One region of the Sphingobacterium lactis genome, then DNA from elsewhere that is predicted to be linked to it. Evidence: riboswitches for the same ligand, from Rfam matches in the RefSeq annotation. Region 1 holds a riboswitch; the other holds the start of a gene.
The links. A riboswitch is a leader RNA that binds a small molecule or an ion and turns the genes downstream of it on or off. The one in region 1 is predicted to bind S-adenosylmethionine.
Positions count from the first base shown of each region.

Region 2: it holds a riboswitch for S-adenosylmethionine, as region 1 does, so the genes downstream of both, G6N79_RS09210 (5-oxoprolinase) here and G6N79_RS05280 (methylenetetrahydrofolate reductase) in region 1, are expected to answer to the same signal.

Region 1 covers NZ_CP049246.1:1,204,702-1,210,210, reverse strand. Annotated here, with positions in the region: gene G6N79_RS05285 (peptidase associated/transthyretin-like domain-containing protein) at 1-1,382, shown strand, start outside; gene G6N79_RS05280 (methylenetetrahydrofolate reductase) at 1,448-2,404, opposite strand; SAM riboswitch class I at 2,452-2,551, opposite strand; gene rimM (ribosome maturation factor RimM) at 2,660-3,187, opposite strand; gene G6N79_RS05270 (30S ribosomal protein S16) at 3,329-3,865, opposite strand; gene G6N79_RS05265 (UvrD-helicase domain-containing protein) at 4,113-5,509, shown strand, end outside.
Region 2 covers NZ_CP049246.1:2,102,334-2,107,842, reverse strand. Annotated here, with positions in the region: gene rpoN (RNA polymerase factor sigma-54) at 1-609, shown strand, start outside; SAM-I-IV-variant riboswitch at 1,442-1,535, shown strand; gene G6N79_RS09210 (5-oxoprolinase) at 1,595-1,855, shown strand; gene G6N79_RS09205 (DUF2891 domain-containing protein) at 1,932-3,041, opposite strand; gene G6N79_RS09200 (DUF937 domain-containing protein) at 3,109-3,798, shown strand; gene G6N79_RS09195 (threonine aldolase family protein) at 3,881-4,912, shown strand; gene G6N79_RS09190 (hypothetical protein) at 4,939-5,508, opposite strand.

The DNA.
Region 1 (5,509 bases):
TTAATGCTACATATCACCAAGAGCAGCGGTCTTTTTTTGTAGAAGAACGTGCTACTCAAGGCAGCACCATATACGCCCATAAAATCAATCTGGATTCCAAAATTAGCAACAAGATTGCTTGGTCCACTAGTTACAGTCTGAAAACGGAAAACAGTGGTGATCTTTGGGTGTTGCAAAACAGTAATGGTATAGCGGATTCTCCAATTCTTCATCCTGAGAATGACATAAAATTGAAAAACAAGGAGCATACCATTAATTCCAGCCTACATTACAATTTTGCCAAAGGAATGAGTGGAAGTGTGGGCCTTGCCTATTTCAGGACACTCGACAAAGTTGACCGTTATCTCCTGCAATTCAAGAGCAACAGGTTAAGTCCTGAGGTTGAGGTGCATATTAAAACTAAATTCGTCAACGTAGAGGCAAATCTTAATTATAACCGACTCCACCGTTACCTCGCGGAACAGACGAAAAAGGTAAATTATTTCGCAGGAAATCTAAATGCCGACATTTTCCTAGATAACTATAAGAAGAATAAAATCAGAATTTCACTGGATAAGTCAGCACTTTTTGCGCCGATTACAGCAGCACTACCCTATAATGTAGACCGTTATGACCACGTCCTATTCGGTCAAAGTGACCTGTTTTTTGAAAATTTCGATCGTATCGCTGGTAGAATTGCCTATGTGTACGACCTGCCATTCAAAGGTGAATCTTTCCAACTGGCAGTCTTTGGTAATTCCAGTTCGAACACGATCATCCAAACCCTGAATAAAGAAAACAATAGATTCTGGACCTACCAACGCGTGAAGGGTCTTAAACGATATGGTGGCGATGTCTATTACAGTCATAACATGCTTAAGAATAGCTACCCACTTAAGGTTGATGTTTCCTACCGCATAACCCGAGACTCCTATTTTCAATTCCTAGCAAATGAAGAGGTGCCCATTGTGCAAGACAATCATATCATCCAAGCTTGTGTCAATTCTTTTTCAGAAAATCGGATAAATGGGATGTTGAAGATATCCACTGAGATTACAAGCATCAATTACAATGATTCTGAAACCTCAAAACAGGAAAATTACAGTCTTTTGTTCGGTCCACGCTATAACCATAAGAAATTAGTGATAAAAACATTCCTTAAGTACAGTTTCATCAAAGATAGGCAGCAAAGCAATTCCTTTTTGGATATGAACCTTTCAACGCGCTATAGCTTATCCGATAAGCTTGAACTCTTGTTGGAGGCAGACAACTTTTTGCAAAATTTAGGATTGAAATCTGCCGATCCCTTGGGTTTGGTAGATAACCAACAAGGAATGGAATACTTCCAGTCGTATAAAAATCTAGTAGGCTATACGACATTGGGCTTTCGGTACAAATTCTAAACATACAAAATCCCTACTGACATCAGCAGGGCTTTGGTATTATACAGGTATTTCTTCAATTTCCGTTACACCAATTTTTCGACGATTTTCCGTGTCGGTCCAGGGTTACTCATGGTATAGAAATGCAATACCGGTGCACCAAATTCGATCAATTCCTTACACTGCTGTACCAACCACTCCTCACCTACTTGGCGAACATCTGCATTGGTTTTGCAGGATTCCACGGCATCACTCAAATCCTCTGGAATATCCAGATGGAAGATCCGTGGTAGGGTAATCAATTGCTTTTTGGTCGTCAATGGTTTTAATCCCGGGATAATAGGTACATGGATATCATTTTCACGGCATTTCGTTACGAATTCCTTGTATTTTTCCACGTTAAAGAACATCTGGGTTACGATAAATTCGGCTCCCATTTCCACTTTTTTCTTCAACCATTTGAAATCGGTATTGAAGTTCGGGGATTCGAAATGCTTTTCAGGGTAACCGGCCACACCGATACAGAAGTTGGTTTTCTCGGAGGTGACGATATCCTCATGCAGGTATTGTCCGCGGTTCATATCCACGACCTGCTGTAGCAAATCCGTTGCATACGCATGCCCGCCGACGGTAGGGATAAAATCGGCGTCGCCCTTGCGTGCATCGCCACGCAATACCAAGACATTGTCGATACCCAAGAAATTCAGGTCAATGAGTGCATTTTCCGTTTCTTCCTTGGTGAAGCCTCCGCAGATCAGGTGTGGCACCGCATCCACCTTGTATTTACTCATAATCGCCGCACAGATCGCTACCGTTCCTGGGCGCTTTCTATAGGAAACACGCTCCAACAGGCCGTTCGAGTGCTGCTTATACAGGTAATCCTCTCTATGGTACGTAACATCAATGAATGGGGGCTTGAATTCCATCAGTTCATCCATTGTCTGGAATATACTTTGGATACCTTGTCCCTTCGCTGGTGGCAACAATTCAAAAGAATACAGCGTCTTCCCTTTTGCGTTCTTGATGTGATCTACAATTTTCATAAGAATATATTAAGGCTTAGAGAAAACACAGCGGTGACCGGTTCTTCAGCTTATCTTTCCTCGTTAAGGGTAGAATGTAGCACCTTGACTGGTGTCAGGTTGCTAAGGCTTCAGCGGGTCTAGTCCCTCTGCCTTTCTCTATAAGCGACGGCTAATATCGCTAATAGACCTGTAATCTCAAAATGTTAACCGAAAAAAGTAGATCGATTTTAAGCACCCGTCGCCATGGGCATAAAAAAAGGAGGTCTAAACCTCCTAATCTTCTAAGTACATATCGATCAAGCCTTCTGGCAATCGTAACACGATTACCTGCTCTTCCGGGTCAATTCCTACTATAAAATCTTCGTTCAGGGGGAACATGGCGTCTTTGCCATCAATATCTACCGTAGCGATAAATTGTTGGGGCATTTCCTGCACATGGGTAATTTCACCCAACTCGCCCTCACTCTCCTCGATTGCCAGGAAGCCGACCAAATCTTTGTAGGTAAAGTCCTCGGGATCCCGCTCCGGCATTTTATCGTTCGGCAAATACATTTTCTTGCGGACAATAGCCTGCGCCTTATCGATGTGGTCGATATCTTCAAATGTTGCGTATGCCGTACTATTTTGCTGCAGCTTAATGGCATCCACAAAATAAGGAACCAATTTCTTGTTCACCTCCAGAAAAATTAAATCCAGGTCCAGGTCCATATAATCCTCGAATTCGAAGAATAACTGTACCTCGCCTTTCAGCCCACGGGTCTTACTGATATAACCAATATAAAAGCACTGATCTATTGTCATGTTGTGTATTTGATCTGTAAAAATAAGGATTTCTTTCGGGTTGGCGGGAAAATTTACGAACTGCAACAGCTATACCCCGATTTCATGCACAAAAAAAGCCGATTCTTTTGAATCGGCCTTTTCGAATACTGTATGAAAGAATTAACCTTCAGTTTCTTCAGTGTTTTCTGCAGTATCAGCAGCTTCTTCTGCTTCTTCAGCAGCTGTTTCTTCAGCAACTGGAGCGTTTTTAGCAGCGATAGCAGCAGCTCTGTCTTCTTTTTTCTTCGCCTCAGCAGCTAAAGCAGCTTTTTTAGCTTCACCTTTAGTCTCTGCTAAGCCTGATTTTTTACCTTCGATTTGTGCGTCTTTACCTTCAGACCATTTTGTGAATAGTTCTTCAGCTTTAGCTTCATCGAAAGCACCTTTTTTCACACCACCTTGCAAGTGTTTCTTGTAAAGAACACCTTTGTAAGAAAGGATAGCGCGAACTGTGTCAGTAGGTTGTGCACCTTTGTTCACCCAGTCCAAAGATTTTTCGAAATCCAAAATGATTGTTGCTGGGTTAGTGTTTGGGTTGTAAGAACCTAAACGCTCAATGAACTTACCATCACGTGGAGCACGTGCATCTGCTACTACTACGTGGTAAAAAGGTTTTCCTTTTTTACCATGTCTCTGCAATCTGATTTTAGTTGCCATGTTTTAATGATTATTTATGTATTCAACATATCCCCCGAGCTACATGCAAGAGGGGACGCAAAGATAAAAACAAAAATCTATTATCGCAAGCCTTAATTGCAATAGGCAAAATGCCAAACCCCTGGTAGTCAACAACTCTTCTTAATCACGATTGCCCTGCAGCTGCAATTCCATGATTTATCCGATTTAATTTGAGGATTACCCCAATAATCACGATATTCAAATCTTTCAAAACCGTTCAATTTTTATGTCAAGGAAAGCTCCTTTAAAGATCGTTAAGGCCTCCGCAGGATCGGGAAAGACCTTCAGTTTGACCATACATTTCCTCACCCTGTTGCTGCATAAGGAAAGTAGTTACCGCGAGATTCTCGCCGTAACCTTTACCAATAAAGCGACCGCCGAAATGAAGGAGCGGATACTTTCCGTACTGCAGGGCTTGGCGGTGGGATCAACAACGCCATCCATCCAACAATATAGACAGCAACTGTTGGCGCAAAATCCACAATGGGATGCCCACAGCATGCAAGAGAAAGCGCACCGCATCTACCGGAGGATCCTCCATGATTATAGCCATTTTTCCGTCAGCACAATTGACGGTTTTTCGCAGAAGGTCATCCGCAGCTTCACCTACGAGCTCAATCTGGATTCAGGCTATGCCATCGAGATGAATACCAACAAGGTAAAACGGGACCTCACCATCATGCTCAACCAGCTACTAGATGAAAAACCGGAATTGCTAGACTGGATCATTGCCTATGCCGAACAGAAGATCGCCAAGAATGAAAATTGGAACTATCGCCATCAATTAATGTCGCTCGCTGGCCTGATATTCTCTGAGAATTTCCAGGAATTTGACAGTTATATCATCTCATCGGACAGCAATCAGATCTTCAATCTGCTGAATACAGAGATCGCCGAAAAAACCAAAGGATTCTTGGATGCACTGCAGGAAGCTATCGAAGCCTACAAATCGCAATACCGTGCGCTGAACATCGATCAGGACGAGATGAAGGCTAAGTCGAGGAATAAAGTAGTCTCCACGGGCAAGATGGAAGTCAATGTCCATAAATTACCGATCGGTGAAATTCAATCGAAAGTGTTCGATAAGTTCAACGAGCTGATCGATAATGAAGAACCTTACACCGACAGCAATAAAGAAGTACGTTATGATCTTATCCAAGGCCTGAAACCGGCATTGGATCATATAAAAATATTGGAAGGCCATTTTGCCAGCTATATTGCCTATCAATCTGTCCAAGGGAACCTGTATTTCCTGCGCCTATTGAAGGAGATGAGTGAACTTTTGAGCCAATGGCGGAAAGAAAATGGGGCACAATTGATTTCGGATGCCCAAATTCTATTGAACAAATTGGGGCTTGATGAGCAGAACGACCCGACATTCATCTGGGAGAAGATCGGCAACCGCTACAATTATTTCCTATTCGATGAATTTCAGGATACCTCCCGCGTGCAATGGAAAAACTACAGCCCATTGCTGCTGAATGCCCTGGCGAATGCAACCGGCAAACTGAGTGAGCATTTGGTGGTTGGCGATGTCAAACAGAGCATCTACCGTTGGCGAAATGGCGACTGGCGAATCCTGCTCCATCAAATCGAACAGCAGGTCGGGGGCACCTTCCACCT
Region 2 (5,509 bases), 900 kb from region 1:
GTGCTGCACCTGACCCTCAACGGCAGGAACGCACCGGAGCTCCGCGTTTCCAGATCGTATCAGGAGATGTTCGAGCATTATGAAAAAGCCGAAAAGAACGACAAGAAGATGCGCGAAGCCGTACAGTTCGTGAAACAGAAACTGGATTCGGCAAAATGGTTCATCGACGCCATCAAGCAGCGTCAGCAGACGCTTTTGAAGACCATGAATGCCATCATGGAATACCAATACGACTACTTCCTGACCGGTGACGACCGCATGTTGAAACCGATGATCCTAAAGGATATTGCCGATAAGATCGAAATGGATATCTCTACGGTATCGCGTGTGGCCAATTCAAAATACGTACAGACCGAATTCGGCACGTTCCTACTGAAATCGTTCTTCTCGGAAGCCATCCAGACGGAATCCGGAGAGGAAGTTTCCAACAAGGAGGTGAAGAAGATCCTAGAGGAATGTATCGCCAACGAAGACAAGAGAAAACCGCTTGCCGACGAAAAACTGACCGAAATTCTGAAGGAAAAGGGTTATTCCATCGCCCGCCGGACCGTTGCCAAATACCGAGAGGCCATGAATATTCCGGTAGCCAGACTTCGGAAAGAACTATAAGATCAGCTAGGATGCCGGAAGCGGCTATTTAGCTTGAGGTTAATAAAAAGATTGTTCCGGGGTTCGAGGATAAAGCAATGCTATGTTGCTTTATCCTCGAACCCCGGTTTTTTTGTGGAAGTTTTGAAGGTTTCCATGGTGGTTCGGTATCCAGCACAGTGCAAATATCAATAAATGCTATGCTGGCTTCCTACCTAACGAAATAAATCTTTCCAGGGTACTTCCCTGCCCCTCTTTATCCCTCGCTTTCAAAATCCCTGAGAATTCACAAAACCACTGACCAAAAGTACCAAATAAATGTTTATCACCTTTTTTTTCATTTCTACTAAAAATTCTATTAAAACACTTATTATCAATTTTTTACATAAAATTATAAGCCAAATAGCCCAAAAAATTGCTTGGACCTTGTTCGAGGTGAGAGCGTGGTGAGAGCGTACTGAGAACGAGGTGAGAGCGTGTCTATAGACACGGTCCCACCTCGTATGCAATACGGACGCACCACGGACGCACCTCAGACAAGGTCCACACCTATCCCAAGCGACAATAATTCGCTCATTAGGATTTGGAAATTGGCAAATGGGAACGAACAAACTGTGCGAACTGCATAAGGTGAGAGCGTGGTGTCGATATGACTTTACTAAGAAGACACCTGGATTCTAGAAGATTTTACAAAATGATGGAGGAAGGGTGAATGTGGACATCGCTGAACTGAATATACGCAATAAGTTTTTGCTATTCAAATCTTTAAACGTTTAAATTTCACCTGGATATGCAGGCTAATTTTTATTTTTTTTGAAATATTTTTGGAATTAAAAAATAATCCACTAAGTTTGTAGAGTATTCAGAATTGCACAGGCAATACCAACCGAGTGAAGACACCGCGGTGGTAAACCAATACGGGCGACAAGCCAAAAACAACGTACTATAATCAAGCAAATTATTATTCTGAATGCAATGATGGTTAAACTTTTTAAACATGTATTGTATGTCGAACACAAAACCCCTACAACAGCACCTTTTGGAGCAGTTTACGCACTACTCCACCAACGAACTCGTGGTATTGAACAATGATCTGGTCAAGTCCAACTGGGGCACCAGTAAAACGGCATTCCGAACCGCATTGATCAATGCGCTTTCCAGTCGCGGCATCGATCTTTCGGCCATTATCAGCACAGAAGATGGATTTACGCAGATCCATCAGGTGGCCGTAAAACTGCACGAAAACAAATTAATCCCCATATGCTAATGTAAAAATCCCTGCCGATGACATGATTCGACAGGGATTTTCATTTAAACTGTGGTGCGGATCTAAAAGCTAAGATTTAATTTCCGCCACTCCCCTTTTCCACGGCATATAGCGCAAATGTGCCGAGCCAATGCGTTCCCATATAATCGTCCTTGGCATGGAGGTTTCCAATGGAAAAGCGAAAATGCGTATTGGCGATATCCTTGAGGTGCGCAAGCGCAGGGTCTGTTCCGGCTATTCCGTAAAGACAAGCGGCACGGCTATAGTTCAATCCATCCAGATGCACCAATTTACCATCAGTGCGATCCTTTACAATGGCAGGTTCCAAAGCAAAATCCGCTTTATACAATGCTGGCATAAATGCCTTCAACCACTGCTGGTACGCATCTTTATCATAGACCATCCGCATCAGGTTTGCTTCTTCCAAACAAGGGGATAGAAAATCATATCCACTCGGTTCGTAAGCCAGGTCACAGCCCTTGTCCTTTTCGAAAAGCCGAATGGCATTTTCCTTGATGGTCGATGCAAAGGCGGTATCTCCCACTGCATTCGCATATTCTAGGGAAAGCATCAGGCTGAAAGCCGAGTTATCATGCTGTCCAGCACGGATGGGATAGACCAGTTTGGGTAAGTAGCTGGTATAGCGATCCACCAACAGCGTGACCAAGGGTTGCAAGGCAGATGCCCAACGGGACGCATCGGGGTCCTGCCATTGCTGCAGCTCCTCCTGTAATTTAAAGAGCCAAGCCCAACCGTAGGTACGCTCGAAGCTCAGGTTGTTCTCATCCTGGAAAAAGGCCATTTCCTGTGCCACGTTTTCCGGCGTAATGTGCCGATTGAGTACGTCGCGAATCCGACCAGCACTGTCCACTGCTGGATATTTCTGCATCAATTTGACAATGGACCAGTATCCGTGCACAGAGGAGTGCCAATCATAGCAGCCATAAAAAACAGGTCGCAGTGTTTTGGGTGTCTTCAGATCTGCAGCACTCCCCAACGTTTGCCCGAGCTTATTCGGGTACTCCACTTCCAAGCAGTGCGTAGGTAAGGAAAATATCGTTTCGGCAAGTTCAACCGTTAAAGTTGGTGGTTCAGTTTCGGGTGCCTGTACGGTTTTCTGTTCACGGTTACAGCCCATGACACATAAAGCACCGACAAACCCGAAAAGCAAGAATGATTTTTTCATATCTTCGATTTATTGGCAAAATATTTGAGTTCTAAAATAACATTTATAAACTAAAAAAGCATAACACATGAATATCACAGATTTAATCTCTGGCAGCGTTGGATCGCAAGCAATTGAGGGCATTTCCCAAAAATTAGGCGTAGACAAAAATCAAGCACAATATGTAGTTGCAGCAGCTGTTCCGTTAATGATGTCGGCGTTGAACTACAACGCACAAAAAAGTCCCGAAAGAGCAGAAGGCATCCAACAAGCGTTGAGCTCCAAGCACAATGGTGGTATTTTCGATAACCTTGCCGGTCTGTTCAACGATGGTCCTACGGAAGATGAAGATAAAATGGTGAACCATATTTTCGGAAAGAATACGGACACGGTAAAGGAATCCCTATCAGAAAAATCGGGAATCAGCATCGGTAAAATCGGTGGTATCTTAGCACTTTTGGCACCGTTGGTAATGGGTTACTTGGGTAAGCAGCGCCAATCGCAGGAATCTTCAGGTTCCGGTGGTGGCTTGGGCGACCTGTTAGGTAGTATCTTGGGCGGTGGCAACAGCAATACAGCCGGACAAGGCGGTGGCTTAGGTGACATCATCGGTTCGGTTCTTGGTGGCGGAGCTTCCCAGAATAGCCAGCCGGCAGGAAACCAGCAAACCAATACCGGTGGTCTTGGCGATTTGGTTGGTGATTTCTTCAACCAAAAGAACGACAAGAACGCTAAAGGAAGTATCCTAGACAGCCTTGCAGGCATGTTCGGTAAATAAGAAACAAAAAAAATACGATTAAGGCAATCTTTGGAAAAAGGTTGCCTTTTTCTTTGTCCCGTTCCTTCCTTATATTTACAGCATGCAATCTCAAATTAGCTTTAAGAACGACTACAGCGAAGGTGCCCATCTTGAAATCCTAAACCTGCTCACGCAGACCAATCTCCAACAGGAACCCGGTTACGGTGATGATACGTGGAGCCTGGAAGCCAAGGACATGATCCGCGCGCAGATCGGTAATCCCGACGCAGAAGTCTATTTTGTATCGGGCGGGACGCAGGCCAATCTGCTGGTGATCAGCCACCTCCTGAAGTCCTACGAATCGGTTATTGCGGCCGATACCGGACACATCCAGGTGCATGAAACCGGAGCGATTGAAAATTGCGGACATAAGATCAATCTGGTCCCCCATGCCATGGGCAAGATTGACGTTACAGGGATTGACAAGGTGATCAAAGCCCATACGGACCATCATATGGTGAAACCGGCCATGGTCTACCTTAGCCAGAGCACAGAATTGGGGAGTATCTATAATCGTGCTGAACTAGAGGAAATTTCCAACTACTGTCGAGCGAACAACCTCAAACTGTTTATAGATGGTGCCCGTCTGGCGGTCGCACTGACTTCATCCGAAGCAGATCTTACCTTACCGGAATTTGCCGAACTTTGCGATGTATTCTACATCGGCGCCACCAAAAATGGCGGTCTTCTTGGGGAGGCCATCGTTTTCAATAATGCCTGTGATGCGGCAGGATTTCCGTACTACCTCAAGCAAAAGGGAGCTTTAATGGCCAAAGGTAGGCTCTTGGGCATTCAATTCCATGCCTTGTTTCACGATGGGCTATATTTTGAATTGGCCAAGCACGCCAATGCCATGGCGCGTAAGTTGGCCGAAGGGATTGCTGCAGCAGGTTATGGGTTTGCCCTAACCCCTGAAAGCAATCAGCTCTTCCCTATCCTACCGCTCCAGGTGATAACAGCATTGAACGAACAGTTTGCGTTCTATACCTGGGAAAAGCTGGATGATGAAAAAGCCGTTGTCCGTCTGGTATGTTCCTGGGCAACAAAAGAAGCGGATGTCGATTCTTTTATCGACGCCCTCAATCACCGTTAGGTACGCTAAGTTGCAAATCCAACGGCTTAAAAACTACCTCTCGGGAGGTAATAGATGGTGGTATCCACACGATTGTTCCAAGGTGCCAAATCCATAGTAAAACCCGGTCTAAGATTCTCCGGATGACTTTTGTAGGTATACCGACCCCAGACAAATTCAATGGGGTATTTTTTCTCCTTATAGGAGATGGTGCCAAAAAATCGCGGTGTAGAACTGCCTGAAACGCCATTTGTATAATTGACAGCTTTTTCAAAATAGATCGTAGCACCGGCAGGAATGGAATCCTTCAGTTTCGTAAGGGGTATATCTGCTCCAGTCTCAGATTCCAGTACTTGGAAATAGTATTGGTTCGTATCCGACATCGCATAGGTATAATTCGATTTTGTCGGCTCCATTAGTTCAAAGATATGCACCGGACGCAAAGTAACCAGCTCTCTTTTCAGCGACTCCTTATAGGGCGTAATCCTTTCCAAGCTGGTCGTTTTGGTCTTCAGCGTCAGGTAAAGCATTAAAATAAAGAGCACAATACCTATTCCAATGGCCAGTAAAATCCATATAATTAATTTCTTCGGTGTCATGCCATCGAGTATACCCATA